DNA from 3 places in the Franconibacter pulveris genome. Region 3 is predicted to be linked to each of the others. Evidence: predicted binding sites of a transcription regulator. Region 3 holds the regulator's gene; each other region holds the start of a gene.

Region 1 (6,373 bases), 1.3 Mb from region 3:
GCTCACCGCTGTAGCGCGTAAAGCGGCTGAACAGCGTGTTGCGGGCGCCCGCAGGCTTCGCGCCGTTCAGGTATTTGCCGGTCAGCGTGCCGAAGGCGAGACAGGAGTAGGCCAGCAGTTCAACGCCTTCAAACTGGCTGACCTCCGCAAGACCCACTTCGAAGCTGCGGTTAAGCAGGCTGTAGGGGTTCTGGATAGTCACGATACGCGGCAGATCGTGCTTTTCCGCCAGGTGCAGATAACGCATCACGCCCCAGGCGGTTTCGTTCGAGACGCCGATATAGCGGATTTTCCCGGCGCGCTGGTATTCGGCCAGCGCTTCCAGCGTTTCGAGGATCGTTACGGCAGGCGCGCCCTCCGTCCAGCTGTAGCCCAGCTTGCCAAAGCAGTTCGTCGGGCGCTGCGGCCAGTGCACCTGATAAAGGTCGAGATAGTCGGTTTGCAGACGCTTAAGGCTTTCATCCAGCGCAATACGGATATTCTTGCGATCCAGCGCCTGGTTCTGGCGTATGCCGCTGTCATTGTTGCGGCTCGGCCCGCTCACTTTGGAGGCGATGATCAGCTTTTCGCGATTGCCGCGCTTTTTCAGCCAGTTGCCGACATAGGTTTCGGTCAGCCCTTGCGTTTCCGGTCGTGGCGGGACGGGGTACATTTCCGCCACGTCAATGAGGTTTATCCCCTGACTTACCGCGTAATCCAGCTGCTCATGCGCATCGGCTTCGCTGTTTTGCTCACCAAAGGTCATGGTGCCCAGTCCCAGCGTACTTATCTCAAGTGAGCTATGAGGGATACGGTGATAATGCATAGCCGGCTTCCTTATTATTAGACTGTGTCAGGCACTTCCCGACAAAGGAATATAAACATGGCAGAGGGGGACCAAAAGGGGAAGGGGAGGCCGCACAAAAAACGAAAAGGCCAGCGGAAAAACTGGCCTTTTATACGTTAACGTTCAATGATTTGTGACACCTGGTCGCGGTTGATTTGCTGTTCGTTGCCCTGCGGATCGCGGTAGCTTACCAGACCCGTATCATCGTCTACTTCCGGCTTGCCGTCGGTGAGGATCATACGGCCGTCTTTCGTTGCCATAACGTAGTCGCTGCTGCAGCCGGAAACAGCAAAAGCCAGACCCACAGCGGAAATGACTACAGCCCATTTATTCATCTTTATTCGCCTCGTATGGATATGGAATGGATTAACGTAGTCATTCTAGTAAATACCAGCGAAGCGCGACAAAAAAGCAGGCAATTCTTAAAGGAAATCAAAAAGCGCTCCCGAAGGAGCGCCTGAGATTAAAGGGGATTTTTCTTGTTACGTATCAAATTAAGGCTTTCAACGGCGATAGAGAAGAACATCGCAAAATAGATATAGCCTTTAGGAATGTGAATCTCGAAGCTTTCCAGCATCAGCGTAAAGCCCACCAGGATCAAAAACGAAAGGGCCAACATTTTGACGGAAGGGTGACGCTCGACAAATTCGCCAATCGGGCGCGCTGCGAACATCATCACGCCCACGGCAATCACGACCGCCGCCATCATGATAAACAGGTGGTCGGAAAGGCCGACTGCGGTTATCACAGAATCCAGGCTGAAGATAATATCGAGCAGCATGATCTGGAAAATCGCGCCGAAGAAAGAGTGGACGTTGGTTTTAAGCCCCTCTTCTTCACCTTCAATGGATTCATGGATCTCCTTGCTCGCCTTCCAGATAAGGAACAGGCCGCCGAGCAGCAGAATTAAATCGCGCGCGGAGATCTCTTGCCCTAACACGGTAAACAGCGGTTGGGTGAGTTTGATAACCCAGGCGATGGAAGCCAGCAGCGCCAGGCGCATAATCATCGCGCCGGCAAGGCCCAGTTTTCGGGCTTTGCCTTGCTGTGATTTGGGGAGTTTCGCCACAACCAGAGAGAGAAAAATAATATTATCGATCCCAAGCACAATCTCCAGCAGCGTCAGCGTACCGAGCGCCAGCCAGGCATTGGGATCTGTTACCCATGCAAATAACATCTAAAAGTCCTGCTTATAAAGAAAACGCTAATTATATGCATCCAACACGGCAGGGTAAAAATTTAATCTCTTTATAACAAAAAATGTCGCGCCAGCAGCGCGCCGGTGAAGTTCTTCTTCAGGTAAAAACCGCGCGGCAGGGTAAGAATAGGTTCACCGTTTGCGCCAATCGCTTCCGTCAGGGCTTTGCTGTTCGCGGCTTTGGGACGAAGCTGCAACACTTCGCCGTGACGAGCGGTGATGCGCTCAACGTGTCCGAGCACGATTAAATCCATTAACTCCTCCCAGTCCTGGCGAAGCTGCGCTTCCTCATGCGCCGAAGGACTCCAGAGCAGCGGCGAGCCTACGCGCCTTTCGGCGAGGGGGATCGCGCGCTCGCCTTCCACCGGGATCCACAGCACGCGTTTTAGCTTATGACGCACATGGCTGGTTTCCCATACCACGCCGGAATTGCCGGTAAGCGGCGCAACGCAGACGAAAGTGGTCTCCAGCGGACGTCCCTGACGGTCAATGGGGATGGTTTTCAACTCTACGCCGAGCGCGGCGAAATCCTGCTCCGGCTTGCTGCCCGCGCTGGCGCCAAGCCATAACTCCAGCAATATCCCTGTCCAGCCCTTGTCGCGCTTTAAATCGGGTGGAATGGGCAAGCCTGCGAGGGCGGCGAGTTCGCCCAGCGTCATGCCTGCCAGCAGGCCAGCCTGCGCAAGCAGCTGCGCTTCATCTTCCGGCGGTTGGCGAAGGGGAGAGAGTGACAACATGGTGCTTTTCCGTTAGGTTAAAAAATGAACAGCAAAAAGAGCGCTTGTGGACAGAGTTTACCGCGCTGTGAGCAACATATGCAGCCTGTTGATTGTAATGGTTATTTTAAATAAAAAAACCAATTCCGGGCTGACAAAAAACGGGTTTTCCCAATCTGGTCACTGACAATGAACAGGATCTTACACCGGGTTATCCACAGAAAAATGGGATAACTGTGAAAAGAAGCCACTACTGGTTCGATTTACAGCCTTGACGCGAACCGCTTTTGCACTTTTTCGCCAGCCTGTGACTAACTTATTGGCACAATCTGTGGATAAAAACGGCTCTGCTCGATCTTTCATCACCACCAGGATCTTAAGCGTGATGTGCATCACATTTTGTAGGCGCGAAGGGTGGGTTATTTATTTAATTGGCTGAAAAACAAGGTTATATTCGTATGGCTGTTTTTGGCTGGGACAGAATTGTCCTGGGTTTTCCCTGGGAAATTAGCTACTTCTACACAGTGATATCCACAGAAAAAGTGAATAAAACGGCCGCTTGCGCCTCGTCTCTGTTTATAAGTCGGCATATTTTTGTGAGTTATTCAAGGTTTATTCCTTGAAGTCGCGCCCAACAGAGTGGTTTACCGTCACAAAGGAGTATGAAACAATCGTTACTATCCAGGTTTATTTTGAGGTAGTCCGGTGATCGATGATGATGGCTACCGCCCGAATGTTGGTATCGTGATCTGTAATCGTCAGGGGCAGGTAATGTGGGCCAGGCGTTTTGGCCAACACTCCTGGCAATTTCCGCAAGGTGGCATCAACCCTGGCGAATCGGCGGAACAGGCGATGTATCGCGAGCTTTTCGAAGAGGTAGGTTTACAACGAAAAGATGTCCGCATCCTCGCCACTACCCGCAACTGGTTGCGTTATAAATTACCAAAACGTTTGGTGCGTTGGGACACAAAGCCGGTTTGTATCGGCCAGAAGCAAAAATGGTTTCTTCTGCAGTTGGTGAGCAACGACACCGATATCAATATGCAGACCAGCAGCACACCTGAGTTCGACGGCTGGCGCTGGGTCAGTTACTGGTATCCGGTACGTCAGGTTGTCTCCTTTAAGCGCGATGTCTATCGTCGGGTGATGAAAGAGTTCGCAAGCGTAGTGATGCCCTTGCAGGAAGCGGCGCCGCCGAGAAACGCTTCTCCTGCCTGGCGACGTAAAAGAGGTTAAGCCACGCAAATTATGCTCACCCGGTTGCGAGAAATAGTCGAGAAGGTTGCCAGCGCCCCGCGTCTTAGCGAGGCGCTGAACATCCTGGTTAATGATATCTGTCTTGCGATGGACACCGAGGTGTGCTCGGTTTATTTAGCCGATCACGACAGGCGCTGTTACTACCTGATGGCGACGCGCGGCCTTAAAAAACCGCGCGGCCGCACCGTTGCGCTTGCCTTTGATGAAGGGATTGTCGGCCTGGTGGGACGCCTTGCGGAGCCCATCAACCTGGCGGATGCCCAGAAACATCCCAGCTTCAAATATATTCCTGCCGTTAAAGAAGAGCGGTATCGCGCTTTTCTCGGCGTGCCTATTATTCAGCGTCGTCAGTTGTTAGGCGTGCTGGTGGTGCAGCAACGTGAACTGCGCCAGTATGATGAAAGCGAGGAGTCCTTCCTCGTTACGCTCGCCACACAAATGGCGGCGATCCTCTCCCAATCTCAGCTTACCGCGCTGTTTGGCCAATATCGGCAGACCCGCATTCGCGCGCTGCCCGCCTCGCCAGGGGTAGCGATAGCGCAGGGGTGGATGGACACCACGCTGCCTTTGATGGAGCAGGTCTACGAAGCGTCCACGCTTGATACTTCTCTGGAGCGCGAGCGTCTCACCGCGGCGCTGGAAGAGGCCTCCGCCGAGTTTCGCCGCTACAGCAAACGCTTTGCCGCAGGCGCGCAGAAAGAGACGGCGGCTATCTTCGATCTTTACTCGCATCTTCTCTCCGACGCCCGACTTCGCCGGGAGCTTTATAGCGAAATCGACAAAGGCTCGGTCGCGGAGTGGGCGGTTAAAAAGGTCATTGAAAAATTTGCCGAGCAATTCGCCGCCCTGACCGATGGCTATCTTAAAGAGCGGGCCGGTGATTTGCGAACGCTCGGACAGCGCCTGCTGTTTCATCTTGATGACAACATTCAGGGGCCGAATACCTGGCCTGAGCGTTTCGTTCTGGTCGCTGATGAACTCTCCGCGACTACGCTTGCCGAATTGCCGCAGGACAGGCTGGTCGGCGTAGTGGTTCGCGACGGTGCGGCCAACTCGCATGCCGCTATTATGGTGCGCGCGCTTGGCATTCCAACCGTCATGGGCGCCGATATTCAGCCCTCTGTTTTGCATCATCGCATGCTGGTTGTGGATGGCTACCGCGGCGAACTGCTGGTGGACCCGGAACCCGTTCTGCTGCAGGAATATCAGCGGCTGGTGACCGAAGAGAACGAGCTGAGCCGCCTTGCAGAAGGGGATGTCGAACAACCCGGCGAGCTGAAAAGCGGCGAACGGGTACAGGTAATGCTCAATGCGGGTCTCAGCCCGGAGCACGAAGAAAAGCTCGGCAGCCGTATCGACGGCATCGGTCTTTACCGCACTGAGATTCCTTTCATGCTGCAAAGCGGTTTTCCCTCCGAGGAAGAGCAGGTCGCGCAGTATCAAGGGATGCTGCAGATGTTTAATGACAAACCCGTCACGCTGCGCACGCTTGATGTCGGCGCCGATAAGCAATTGCCTTATATGCCGATTAGCGAAGAGAACCCTTGCCTCGGCTGGCGCGGCATTCGCATCACGCTCGATCAGCCAGAGATCTTTTTGATCCAGGTGCGCGCTATGCTGCGAGCCAACGCGGCGACCGGCAATCTCAGCATTCTGCTGCCGATGATCACCAGTATTGACGAAGTAGACGAAGCGCGTCGGTTGATTGACCGCGCCGGGCGGGAAGTGGAAGAGATGCTCGGGTATGCCATCCCTAAACCGCGCGTCGGCGTCATGGTGGAAGTGCCGTCCATGATCTTCATGCTGCCGCAGCTGGCGAGCCGCGTGGATTTTATCTCTGTTGGCACCAACGACTTAACCCAGTATTTACTGGCGGTCGATCGCAACAACACCCGGGTCGCCAACCTTTATGACAGCCTGCATCCGGCCATGCTCCGGGCGCTCAATCTGATAGCCGCCGAGGCGCGGCGTAATAACATCGATCTCTGCCTGTGCGGCGAGATGGCGGGCGACCCAATGTGCGTGGCGCTGTTAGTGGGAATGGGGTTCCACCATCTGTCGATGAACGGTCGTTCCGTGGCGCGTGTAAAATATCTGCTGCGTCATATTACGCTTGAAGAGGCGCAGAAGCTGGCGCAACGCAGCCTTGAGGCGCAGCTGGCGGCCGAAGTGCGCCATCAGGTGGCAGCTTTTATGGAGCGTCGCGGTATGGGCGGCCTGATCCGCGGCGGCCTGTAACCCTTTTTACTCTTACACATCTTTTACAACTTCCCCCCGTCTCAAGGCGGGCTTTATGCTATGATTCGGCACTTTGGGAGCGCCCGGAATCAGGCGCGCAGCATATTACCGCTGTCCACTTTCAGCGGAATAACAACG
Region 2 (6,373 bases), 1.1 Mb from region 3:
ACGCCGACGCCGGGCTCATCAAGCAGCAGCACTTTCGGCTGGCCCACCAGCGTGCAGGCGAGGCCGAGCTTCTGCTTCATGCCGCCGGAAAGCTTGCCCGCCAGACGCCCGGTAAAGGGACCAAGCGCCGTAAACGCCAGCAAGCGCCTGAAGGTTTCACGGCGGGCCTCACCGGTGACGCTGCGCAGGTCGGCATAGAGATTCAGGTTCTCCAGCACCGTTAAATCTTCATACAGGCCGAATTTTTGCGGCATATAGCCGAGTATGGCGTGCAGGGCGTGGTCGTCGCGCAGCGGATCGAGCCCGGCCACCTGCGCTTCGCCTTCATCCGGACGCAGCAGCCCGGCCAGCATGCGCATCAGGGTGGTTTTTCCCGCGCCGTCCGGCCCCACCAGCCCGGTTACGCCGCCCGGCAGAATTTCCGCATCCAGCCGGGCGACGGCGGGTTTCTCCATGCCCGGGAAACGCTTAACCAGCCCGTGCAGGCGAATGGCGTTCTCAACGGCGTTCATCGCGCGCCCCGTCGCTAAAGGCGAGCGTCACCGGCATGCCCTGGCGCAGCGCGTCGTCCGCGTCGTTTACGATAATGCGCAGGCGATAAACCAGGTCGGTGCGCAGATCCGGGGTTTCTACGGTTTTCGGCGTAAATTCGGCGGTGGGGGAGACAAAGCCGATTTTGCCGTGGTAGGGCTTATCGGGGCGGCTGTCAGTGTAGATCAACACCTCCCGGCCCGGCTGAACCTGGCTTAAATTCACCTCGTCGACATAGGCGCGCACCCAGACCGGGCGCGTCAGCGAGACGGTCAACACCGTGCCGCCGGCGTTTAACATCGTGCCCGGCTCCACGGCGCGGGTCAGCAGCACGCCGTCGGAAGGCGCCGCCAGTTGCGTATCGTGCAGATCAAGCTTCGCCTGGGCGAGCTGCGCCTGCGCCTGTTGCAGGCTCGCTTTCGCCTGGGCGATTTCCTGCGGACGGTTCCCGGCGCGGAACTGGCTTAGCTTATCCTGCGCCGATTTGAGCTGCGCCTGGGCCTGGTCGCGCGAGGAGCGGGCATTCTCCAGGTCGTTGGCGGAGATAACGCGCCGTTGCCACAGCCCCTGCTGGCGCTGTAAAAAGTTCTGCGCATAGTCGTAGGCGGCCTGCGCCTGGCGCACCGCGGCGGCGGCCTGGGCTATCTCTTCCGCGCGGTAGCCGGCCATCACCAGTTCATATTTCGCCTGGGCGGTGGCGACATTGGCTTCGGCCTGCAACAGCGCGTTTTCATACGGCGCTTTGTCGAGTTCGCCAAGCAACTGCCCGGCTTTTACCGTATCGCCTTCATCTACCGCCAGCGCGCTAAGCCGCCCGCCGACGCGAAAGCTCAGGTTGACGGTGCGGATATCCACGTTGCCGTATAGCGTAAGCGTCTCGCGCTGTCGACTCTCATACCAGCGCCAGCCGCCCCAGGCGGCCGCCAGCACGGCTAGCGCAAGCAAAATTAGCCACAGCGGCTTTCTGTTCTTCATGGTTTCTCTCCTTGCGTCAGGCCATCAAGAATCCAGTCAATATGGCGCGCCACCACCCGGTGAATGCTCGCGGCTCTCTCTTCATCAAACTGTGTCCAGCCCGCACGCAGCAGGATCGTTTCCCGGCCAAGGCGAAACGCCAGAATCTCGCCGAGCAGCGCGTGGGTGTGCAAAATGGTTTCGGTGGCCTGCGCATCGCAGCCGGTATAGCGGGCGATTAACCGGGTGAAATGTTCGTGCAGCGGGGAAATAACCTGCGTATGCACCAGTTGATAGGCTGGCGTGGGGGAGAGCTGTTCGCGGGAGATAAATTTGCTGATGTTTAGCGTTTCGTCGGCCGTCAGCAGGCGAATCATCTGGCGGCAAGCGTCGTCTATCAGGGCGCGTATGGCGGCTTTCTCCGGCGCGGGCTGGCGAAGCAGCGCGTCGGCGGCGTCGGCCTGAGGGCGGAAGTTGCGGCTAATGAAATCCGCTATCCACTGCGCCGAAGCCATGTAGAGATCCTCTTTCGAGCCGAAGTAATAGGTAATGGCGGCGATATTCTGCCCCGCAGCGGCGGCGATGTCGCGCGTGGTGGCGTGCAGACCGTATTCGCCAAACTGAGCGATGGCGGCGGCGATAAGCTGGTTTCGCGCCTGTTCTCCGCGCTGGGTGGAGGGCGAAGAGGAATTATTCATAGGGCACCACAAAGTTAATCAATCGATTGATTAAGATTATGTATAAGATTTATTCGTCGTCCAGCGCCAGCGAATTATTTTGCGAGGCGGTGCAAGCATGAGAATTTATGCGGTACTTCACAAAAACTGCTACACTCCGGCCCTTCACGACATTGTGGTTTGTGTCCCGCTCCGGCCAGACGGCCATTCGACTCCCTGAAACTACACCCTCTGCGGTCGGGACGAGTCAGGAATAGATATGTCTTTCGATTCACTTGGTTTAAGCCAGGAAATTCTTCGCGCGGTTGCCGAACAGGGCTACCACGAACCGACCCCCATTCAGCGCCAGGCGATCCCGGTGGTGCTGTCCGGCCGCGATCTGATGGCGAGCGCCCAGACCGGCACCGGTAAAACGGCGGGCTTTACGCTGCCGCTGCTGCAGCGTCTTACCCAGAATGAACCGCACGCTAAAAGCCGCCGCCCGGTGCGCGCGCTGATCCTCACCCCGACCCGCGAGCTGGCGGCGCAGGTGGGCGAAAACGTTCGCGATTACAGTAAATATCTCAACATTCGCTCGCTGGTGGTGTTTGGCGGCGTGAGCATCAACCCGCAGATGATGAAGCTGCGCGGCGGTGTGGATGTGCTGGTGGCGACCCCGGGCCGTCTGCTTGACCTTGAACACCAGAACGCGGTGAAGCTCGACCACGTGGAAATTCTCGTGCTCGATGAAGCGGACCGCATGCTCGACATGGGCTTTATCCACGATATTCGCCGCGTGCTGGCGAAGCTGCCCGCTAAACGCCAGAACCTGCTGTTCTCCGCTACGTTCTCCGACGACATTAAAGCGCTGGCGGAAAAGCTGCTGCACAACCCGGAAGAGGTGGAAGTGGCTCGGCGCAATACCGCCTCAGAGCAGGTGTCGCAGCAGGTGCATTTTGTTGATAAGAAGCGCAAGCGGGAGCTGCTCTCTTACCTTATCGGCAAAGAAAACTGGCAGCAGGTGCTGGTCTTTACCCGTACCAAACATGGCGCCAACCACCTTGCCGAACAGCTCAACAAAGACGGCATTCGCTCTGCCGCCATTCACGGCAACAAGAGCCAGGGCGCGCGCACCCGGGCGCTGGCGGACTTTAAGTCCGGCGACCTGCGCGTGCTGGTGGCGACCGATATCGCCGCCCGCGGCTTGGATATTGAAGAGCTGCCGCACGTGGTGAACTACGAGCTGCCGAACGTGCCGGAAGATTACGTGCACCGCATCGGCCGTACCGGCCGCGCCGCGGCGACCGGCGAAGCGCTTTCGCTGGTGTGCGTGGACGAGCATAAGTTGCTGCGCGACATCGAACGCCTGCTCAAGCGTGAAATTCCGCGCCTGGCGATCCCGGGCTTCGAGCCGGACCCGAGCATCAAAGCGGAGCCTATCGTCAACGGTCGCCAGCAGCAGCGCGGCGGTCGGGGGCAGGGCGGCGGCCGCGGTCAGCCGCAGCGCCGCGAAGGCGGAGAAAACGCCAAACCGGCAAGCGAACGTTCACGTCGTCCGCAGGGTGAAAGCGCAAAGCCAGCTGGCGAGCGCCCGCGCCGTCAGGGCGCTGAAGGCAAGCCCGCAGGCGATCGTCCGCGTCGCCTGGGCGACAACGGCGCGCGCACTGGCGGCGAAGGCGCTCGTCGCCGCCGCGCGCCGCGCAAACCGTCCGGCGAGTAAAGCGTTAAGGACCGGTTAACCCGGTCGACAGCAAAAGGTGGGTGCGCATCGCGCATCCACCTTTTTTGCATTTGGGGATAAGGGAATTATCTGCGCAGGGGCGGGTGGCGCTTCGCTGACCCACACTACGAAGAGCCCGAACCCCAAAATCCGACGCGAATGCGAAGGGTTTTTCCTCCGCGGCTGCTTTTCTGCCGCGAGCCGGGATGGTTAAGGGGGCGGCGAGCCCCCTTAACACATTCGCAGGATGCGCGACTCCAGGTTAACGCGACGCGGCGGCGAACGGAACCTTTCACCGCCTTCACATATTCCTCACCCGAGTCCTCTGCGCAGAGAAGTAGAATGAAAACCCGCACCTTCGGCGCCAATAAAAAAGGGTTCAGCCGTGGGCGAAAAAGTGCCACAATAGTGGCTGTTTATACAGTATCTGGTTTCCCCGATGGCCCTCTCTGGCACGCAAAAAACGCAAATCGCCGCCTGGTATAAGGCGCTACAGCAGCAGATCCCGGACTTTATTCCGCGCCCACCGCAGCGGCAGATGATTGCCGAAGTGGCGAAAACCCTCGGCGGCGATGAGGGGCGGCATCTGGCGATTGAGGCGCCTACCGGCGTCGGGAAAACCCTTTCTTATCTTATCCCTGGCATCGCCATCGCTCGCGACGAGCAAAAAACGCTGGTGGTGAGCACGGCGAACGTGGCGCTGCAGGATCAAATCTACAGCAAAGACTTGCCGCTGCTGCGCAAAATCATCCCGGAGCTGAAATTTACCGCGGCCTTCGGTCGCGGGCGTTACGTCTGTCCGCGCAACCTCGCCGCGCTTTCCACCGATACCGCCGCCCAGGGAGACCTGCTGGCGTTTCTCGACGACGAGCTGACGCCGAACAGCAAAGAGGAGCAGCAGCGCTGCGCGAAGCTTAAGGCGGACCTTGACAGCTACAAGTGGGACGGCCTGCGCGACCACACCGATCAGGCTATCGATGACGGCCTGTGGGCGCGCCTCAGCACCGATAAAGCGAGCTGCCTTAACCGCAACTGCCAATACTACCGGGAGTGCCCGTTCTTTGTGGCGCGCCGCGAAATTCAGGAGGCGGAAGTGGTGGTGGCCAACCACGCGCTGGTGATGGCGGCGATGGAGAGCGAATCGGTATTGCCGGAGCCGAAAAACCTGCTGCTGGTGCTGGACGAAGGCCACCATCTGCCGGATGTCGCCCGCGACGCGCTGGAGATGAGCGCGGAAATCACCGCCCCCTGGAACCGTCTGCAGCTCGATCTTTTCTGCAAGCTCATCGCCACCTGCATGGATCAATTCCGCCCGAAAACCGTGCCGCCGCTGGCCGTGCCGGAGCGTCTCGCGGACCACTGCGAACAGGTCTATGAGCTTATCGCTTCACTCAACCGTATCCTCGCGCTTTATCTGCCGCCGGGCGAAGAGAGCGAGTTCCGCTTCCCGATGGGCGAGCTGCCCGAAGAGGTGATGGTGATTTGCCAGCAGCTGGCGAAGCTCACCGACACGCTGCGCGGTCTTGCCGAGCTGTTTTTAAACGATCTGAGCGAGAAAACCGGCAGTCATGACATTGTGCGCCTGCATCGGGTGCTGTTGCAGATGAACCGGGCGCTTGGACACTTTGAAGCGCAAAGCAAGCTGTGGCGGCTCTCCGCGATGGCGCAGGCTTCCGGCGCGCCGGTGACGAAATGGGTGACGCGCGAAACCCGGGAAGGGCAGCCGCACATTTTCTTCCACTGCGTTGGTATTCGCGTTAGCGATCAGCTGGAAAAGCTTATCTGGCGGCAGGTGCCGCATGTGATAGTGACTTCCGCCACGCTGCGTTCGCTTAACAGCTTTACTCGGTTGCAGGAGATGAGCGGGCTTAAAGAGAAAGCGGGCGACAGGTTTGTGAGCCTCGACTCGCCGTTTAATCATATTGAGCAGGGAAAAATCGTTATTCCGCGGCTGAAGCATGAACCGCTGATGGAGCACGAGGCGCTGCATCTCGCCGAGATGGCCGCCTTTTTCCGCGCCGAACTGGCGAAGGGCGAGCATAAAGGGATGCTGGTGCTGTTCGCCAGCAACCGCGCCATGCAGACGTTTCTTTCTTACGTGACCGACCTGCGCCTGACGCTGCTGGTGCAGGGCGATCAGCCGCGCTATCGGCTGGTAGAGCTGCACCGCAAACGGGTGGAGCAGGGCGAGACCAGCGTGCTGGTGGGGCTGCAATCGTTCGCTGAAGGGCTCGATTTAAAAGGCGAGCTGCTAAGCCAGGTGCACATCCATAAAATCGCCTTCCCGCCGGTAGACAGTCCGGTGGTCGTGACGGAAGGCGAATGGTTAAAAAGCCTCAACCGCTACCCCTTTGAAGTGCAAAGCCTGCCTGCCGCCTCGTTTAACCTGATTCAGCAGGTCGGCAGGCTTATTCGCAGCCACGCCTGCTGGGGCGAAGTGGTGATTTATGACCGCCGTCTGCTGACGAAAAGCTACGGCAAGCGCTTGCTGGACGCGCTGCCGGTCTTCCCC
Region 3 (6,373 bases):
GTCATTCAATTACTACACAATATTTATAGATGAGTCTTTCACTTTCTTGTAGGCAACCCGTTATGCGGGCCAAAGAACTGCGGCGGATGATCTATCCATCTGTCCTGCCGTGTAGCGGCATAATTAGCATTAAGTGGGTAATAAATACGGTTTTTAGGTTTATTCGCCTCACCTAACACCAATAAACGGACTTCGCTTGATGTGTTATTTATAAAAGTGTGACAGATGCCCGTGCCGGCGGGAAACCCTACGCTGTCGCCAGGTTCAAGCGGCCAGAGCTCGCCGTTTATCCAGACATCCGGGTGGCCTTCCAGCACATAAACAAACTCTTCTTCCTCGCTTTCGGCGTGAGGGTAAGAGGTGCGTCTGCCCGGCGGCAGGCGCTCATGATGAATGCCCAGTCGGGTCAGCCCCATCTTGCGCGCAAGCGGCGCGCCAATGGAAAAAAGCTCTTCGCTATCGGGATAACGTGAGTCATCTTCCCCCTCCACTTCCCGCCAGTGACGAATAAAATCAGGACGCTGCATGGTTTTCCTCCTTCTGTGAGTGATTCAGGTATAACACAGATGGGTGAGAGTCGGCGTTTTACGCGGTTCATGATAAAATGCGCGTTTCCCCTGACCTATGAGGATGCCGATGGAAAAGATACTCTCGCAAGAGGTGTTAGCGCAGGCTGAAAAGCTCTGTCTGCAACGCAACGTGCGCCTGACTCCGCAGCGCCTCGAAGTGCTGCGTCTGATGACGCTGCAGGAAGGGGCTATCAGCGCCTACGATCTGCTCGATCTGCTGCGGGAAACGGAGCCGCAGGCTAAGCCGCCCACCGTATACCGTGCGCTCGATTTTTTGCTGGAACAGGGCTTCGTGCACAAGGTGGAATCCACCAACAGCTATGTGCTGTGTCACCTTTTCGACCAGCCGACGCACACCTCCGCGATGTTTATCTGCGATCGCTGCGGCGTGGTAAAAGAAGAGCGGGCGGAAGGCGTGGAAGATATTATGCATGCGCTGGCGGCAAAGCGAGGTTTTGCCCTGCGGCATAATGTTATTGAAGCGCATGGTCTGTGCGCGGCCTGTGTGGAAGTAGAAGCGTGCCGTCATCCGGAACAGTGCGGGCATGACCACAGCGTGGTGATAAAGAAAAAAGCGCGTTGAGAGCGCCGGGAAGAAAACGGGGATGGTACGTCCTTGTACCTGGGCAGGATAACCTCAGAGGGGTATCACATTTGAGGTGCTTGCTGGATTACCAGCGGTAATCATTACGGCTTTCCCAGTCCGTAACTTCTTTATCTGCCTGATCTTTCTCATAGCCGTAACGTTCCTGGATTTTACCTACCAGTTGGTCACGTTTCCCTTCGATGACGGTCATATCATCGTCGGTTAATTTACCCCATTGCTCTTTCACTTTACCTTTAAACTGTTTCCAGTTACCGCCGGCTTCGTCTCTGTTCATTGTAAAGTCCTCTTATTCGGTCGTGTAAGTGAAACTCCATTCAACGTCCTGATGAATACTTAATATCTGCTGGACGTGATTATTATTATAGTTCGCGATGCGGTGATGACGGACCGATTCAGAATTTTTAACCATCGAGTCGACTTTAGTCGTACAAACCAGCGGCATAAAAAAGAGGGGGGAACCCCGCGTAGCGCTCCCCGCTTACCTGACCTGGTTAACGATGGTTCGTCGGCAAGAACCAGCTTTGCTCTCGCCAGCGCTTTCGCCAGAGGTAACCAAGCGACAGGCCGCGCAGCGCAAGAAAAACGGTCAGCGCCAGCCACAGACCATGATTGCCAAGCCACGGCAGCGTAAGCAGCGTGACGGCAAACCCCAGCGCCGCCACCGCCATGCTGTTGCGCATCTCAGATGCGCGCGTCGCGCCGATAAACATACCGTCCAGCAGATAACACCACACGCCAATAATCGGCAGCACGACCTGCCAGGGCAAATAGTTGTCGGCCTGCTGCTGCAAGGCGGGCAGTGAGGTCAGCAGTGAAACAACCGTTTCGCCGAAAAAGGCCCAGCAGAGGCTAAACGCCAGCGCCACAATGCCCGCCTGCCGACACGCCGCCTGCCAGACATCCAGCAGTTGGCTTCCGTCTCGCGCGCCATAAGCCTGCCCGGAATGCGCTTCGACGGCATAAGCGAACCCATCCAGCGCGTAAGCGGTAAACGTTAAAAAGGTCATTAAGATGGCGTTGACTGCGACCACTTCGCTGCCAAGGCGTGCGCCAAAAATGGTTACGGCGGCAAAGCAGAGCTGCAAGAGCAGCGAACGCAGCATGATGTCGCGATTAAGCGCCAGCAGGCGACGAAACTCGCCGCGCCACGCCGTGGCGAGCATTGAAACGCCGATGCCGCGCCTGTTCAGCACGCCCTTTACCATCCACAAGCCAAGAAAGAAAGTGGCGTACTCGGCAAGCGCGGTGGCAAGCGCCGCTCCCCGGACATTCAGATGCAAGCCCATGACCAGCCAGAGATCGAGCGCGATGTTAAGCAGGTTTCCCACAACTAACAGGATCACTGGAGCGCGCGCATACTGCACGCCAAGCAGCCAGCCGAGTAGCACCAGGTTGGCGAGCGACGCGGGGGCGCTAAGCCAGCGAATCTCTAAAAAACGCCTTGCCTGCATCAATACCGCTTCGCTGCCGCCGACAATATGCAGCGCCAGGTCAATCAGCGGCGTACGCAACAGCATAATAATCAGCCCCGCCCCCACGGCCAGCAGTATCGGCTGCACCAGCGCGCGGGCAAGCCGGGTAGGATCCTGAGCGCCGAAGGCTTGCGCGGTCAGCCCGGTGGTGCTCATACGCAGAAAAAGCAGCAGCATAAAGAGGAAGCTGGTGGTGGTTGCGCCTACGGCCACGCCGCCCAGATAGTCGGCGCTGTCAAGATGGCCTATGACCGCCGTATCGACGAGGCCCAGCAGGGGAACGGTGATGTTGGAGAAAATCATCGGCAGCGCAAGCCGCCAGAGCGCGCGGTCAGTCTGTGAGAAAAAAGGCATGGGGACGCAGTCTGAGAAAAGAAGATAAAAAAAACCGCAACGAGGGGCGCTGCGTTGCGGTGTGTTTATCAATCAGGCGAGCGTTAAAGCCATTCGCCGTTGCGGATGACCCCTACGGCCAACCCTTCAATAGAGAAGGTGTGCTCGCGCAGGTCAACCACAATAGGTTTGAATTCGTTGTTTTCCGGCAGCAGCTCGACGGTGTTGCCTTGCTTTTTCAGGCGCTTAACGGTGACTTCATCATCGATACGCGCCACCACGACCTGGCCGTTACGCACATCCTGCGTTTTATGCACCGCCAGCAGATCGCCATCCATAATGCCGATGTCTTTCATCGACATGCCGCTAACGCGCAGCAGAAAATCCGCGCTCGGCTTAAAGAGAGAAGGGTCGACCTGGTAGTGGCCTTCGATATGCTGCTGCGCCAGCAGCGGTTCGCCAGCGGCGACGCGCCCCACCAGCGGCAGGCCCTCTTCATCTTCCTGCAACAGACGAATGCCGCGGGAAGCGCCGGAAACGATTTCAATAACGCCTTTACGCGCCAGCGCTTTTAAATGCTCTTCCGCCGCGTTGGGCGAACGGAACCCCAGACGCTGCGCGATTTCGGCACGAGTAGGCGGCATGCCGGTCTGGCTGATATGATCCCGAATGAGATCAAACACCTCTTGTTGCCTGGTAGTTAATGCTTTCATTCCGCCCCCTGGGTGAATATACAGTGAATGCTGTGAGTATATACAGCTAAAGGCGATTTTGAAACCACCTTACCCGCAAAAAAGCGCGCCAGCGCGGCCAATTCTGGAAAACTTATCGCAAATGCTGCCACAGCAGCGTGACCCAGGTGATAAGGGCAAGGATAATCGCCAGCAACACCGCCGCCGAACCCATATCCTTGGCGCGGCCGGAAAGCTCATGGAACTCAGGCCCGATGCGGTCAACCACCGCTTCGATAGCGCTATTCAGGATTTCCACAATCATCACCAGCAAAACGGAGCCAATCAGCAGCACGCGGGTAATTGGGTCGACATCCAGCCAGCAGGCGATAAGTATGGCGAGTATTGTCGCCACGCCTTCCTGGCGGAACGCCGCCTCATTCCTCCATGCCGCGCTAATTCCTTTCCAGGAGTAGCCTGCCGCTTTAATGATTCGGGTGAGTCCGGTGGTGTTATTGGCCATGAAAAAGAAACCTTTTTGATTTATCAGCGTCAATGCTATTGCGCTCAACAACGAAGCACCACAGAAATTCCGCATCGTTTCTGCTATTCTGACGGCGCCATTGCATTATTAACCAGAGGCTTTACATCGTTTATGTCCGGTTGGCCACGAATGTACTACAAATTACTGAATTTACCATTAAGTATGCTGGTAAAAAGCAAGTCTATTCCGGCGGATCCTTGCGCCGAGCTGGGGCTTGATACCTCTCGTCCCATCATGTACGTCTTGCCGTACAACTCCAAAGCGGATTTGTTAACGCTGCGCGCCCAGTGTCTGGCCCACGATTTACCGGACCCGTTAGAACCGCTGGAAATCGATGGCACGCAATTGCCCCGCTACATCTTTATTCACGGCGGCCCGCGCGTTTTCACCTGGTACACGCCGAAAGAAGAGTCCATCAAGCTGTTTCACGAGTACCTGGATCTGCATCGCAGCAATGCCGGTCTCGACGTGCAGATGGTGCCGGTATCGGTGATGTTCGGCCGCGCGCCGGGGCGTGAGAAAGGCGAAGAAAACCCGCCGCTGCGCCTGCTTAACGGCGTACAAAAGTTTTTCGCTATCTCCTGGCTTGGCCGCGATAGCTTTGTTCGCTTCTCGCAGCCGGTATCCCTGCGCCGCATGGCGACAGAGCACGGCACCGATAAAACCATCGCGCAGAAGCTTGCCCGCGTGGCGCGCATGCATTTCGCCCGCCAGCGTCTGGCGGCGGTAGGCCCGCGTCTGCCGGCGCGCCAGGATCTGTTCAATAAGCTGCTGGCCTCAAAAGCCATCGCTCGCGCGGTCGAAGACGAAGCGCGCACCAAGAAAATCTCCCACGAAAAAGCGCAGCAGAACGCGGTGGCGCTGATGGAAGAGATCGCCGCCAATTTCTCTTATGAGATGATTCGCGTCTCCGATCGTATTCTGGGCTTTACCTGGAACCGGCTTTATCAGGGCATTAATGTTCATAACGCCGAACGCGTGCGCCAGCTGGCCCATGACGGTCACGAAATCGTCTATGTGCCCTGCCACCGCAGCCATATGGACTATCTGCTGCTCTCCTACGTGCTTTATCACCAGGGTCTGGTGCCGCCGCATATCGCCGCCGGCATTAACCTTAACTTCTGGCCAGCGGGGCCGATTTTCCGCCGCCTTGGGGCGTTCTTTATCCGCCGCACCTTTAAAGGCAATAAGCTCTACTCCACCGTCTTTCGTGAATACCTGGGCGAGCTGTTCAGCCGCGGCTATTCGGTAGAGTACTTTGTGGAAGGCGGGCGCTCGCGCACCGGCCGTCTGCTGGATCCGAAAACCGGCACCCTGTCGATGACTATCCAGGCGATGCTGCGCGGCGGCTCTCGTCCCATTACGCTGGTGCCGATTTACATCGGCTACGAGCATGTCATGGAAGTGGGCACTTACGCCAAAGAACTGCGCGGCGCCACGAAAGAGAAAGAGAACCTGCTGCAGATGCTTCGTGGCTTAAGCAAGCTTCGTAATCTGGGCCAGGGGTACGTTAACTTCGGCGAGCCAATGCCGTTGATGACCTACCTTAACCAGCGCGTGCCGGAATGGCGCGACGCTATCGACCCGATCGAGGCGGTGCGCCCGGCCTGGCTTACCCCCACGGTTAACGATATCGCCGCGAAGCTGATGGTGCGAATCAACAACGCCGGGGCGGCCAACGCCATGAACCTTTGCTGCACCGCCCTGCTCGCTTCCCGCCAGCGCTCGCTGACCCGCGAGCAGCTTACTGAACAGCTGGAATGCTACCTTGATCTGCTGCGCAACGTGCCTTATTCCGGCGACTCCACCGTCCCGGACGCCAGCGCCAGCGCGCTTATCGATCACGCGCTGCAGATGAACAAGTTCGAGGTAGAGAAAGACACCATCGGCGATATCATCATTCTGCCGCGCGAGCAGGCGGTGTTGATGACCTATTACCGTAATAACATCATGCACATGCTGGTGCTGCCTTCGCTGCTGGCGGCGATTATCACCCAACACCGCCGTATCAGCCGTGAAGCGTTGCAGCGTCAGGTAGAAGTGCTCTACCCGCTTCTCAAGGCGGAGCTGTTCCTGCGTTGGGAGACAACGGAAGTGCAGGCGGTGACCGATGCGCTGGTCGCGGAAATGGCGCGCCAGGGGCTGATTGTCGAAGAAGCGGCGGAAGTGCAGCTCAA

The links. The regulator LexA, encoded in region 3, represses DNA repair genes until DNA is damaged. The targets are predictions, from matches to a motif close to TNCTGTATGTACATACAGNA.
Region 1: mutH (DNA mismatch repair endonuclease MutH) is a predicted target of LexA. The motif match lies at 2,992-3,011, and genes of this name have one in related genera.
Region 2: dinG (ATP-dependent DNA helicase DinG) is a predicted target of LexA. The motif match lies at 4,268-4,287, and genes of this name have one in related genera.

The regions. Positions count from the first base shown of each region.
Region 1 covers NZ_CM165555.1:3,775,873-3,782,245, reverse strand. Annotated here, with positions in the region: gene ACU4F7_RS17805 (NADP(H)-dependent aldo-keto reductase) at 1-805, opposite strand, end outside; gene ACU4F7_RS17800 (YgdI/YgdR family lipoprotein) at 943-1,161, opposite strand; gene ACU4F7_RS17795 (TerC family protein) at 1,290-2,003, opposite strand; gene mutH (DNA mismatch repair endonuclease MutH) at 2,075-2,761, opposite strand; gene rppH (RNA pyrophosphohydrolase) at 3,446-3,976, shown strand; gene ptsP (phosphoenolpyruvate--protein phosphotransferase) at 3,989-6,235, shown strand.
Region 2 covers NZ_CM165555.1:1,461,163-1,467,535, forward strand. Annotated here, with positions in the region: gene ACU4F7_RS06980 (ATP-binding cassette domain-containing protein) at 1-512, opposite strand, end outside; gene hlyD (secretion protein HlyD) at 499-1,506, opposite strand; gene cecR (transcriptional regulator CecR) at 1,503-2,183, opposite strand; gene rhlE (ATP-dependent RNA helicase RhlE) at 2,422-3,861, shown strand; gene dinG (ATP-dependent DNA helicase DinG) at 4,301-6,373, shown strand, end outside.
Region 3 covers NZ_CM165555.1:354,634-361,006, reverse strand. Annotated here, with positions in the region: gene ACU4F7_RS01790 (cupin domain-containing protein) at 39-527, opposite strand; gene zur (zinc uptake transcriptional repressor Zur) at 637-1,152, shown strand; gene ACU4F7_RS01780 (CsbD family protein) at 1,241-1,450, opposite strand; gene dinF (MATE family efflux transporter DinF) at 1,668-3,002, opposite strand; gene lexA (transcriptional repressor LexA) at 3,086-3,694, opposite strand; gene ACU4F7_RS01765 (diacylglycerol kinase) at 3,807-4,175, opposite strand; gene plsB (glycerol-3-phosphate 1-O-acyltransferase PlsB) at 4,308-6,373, shown strand, end outside.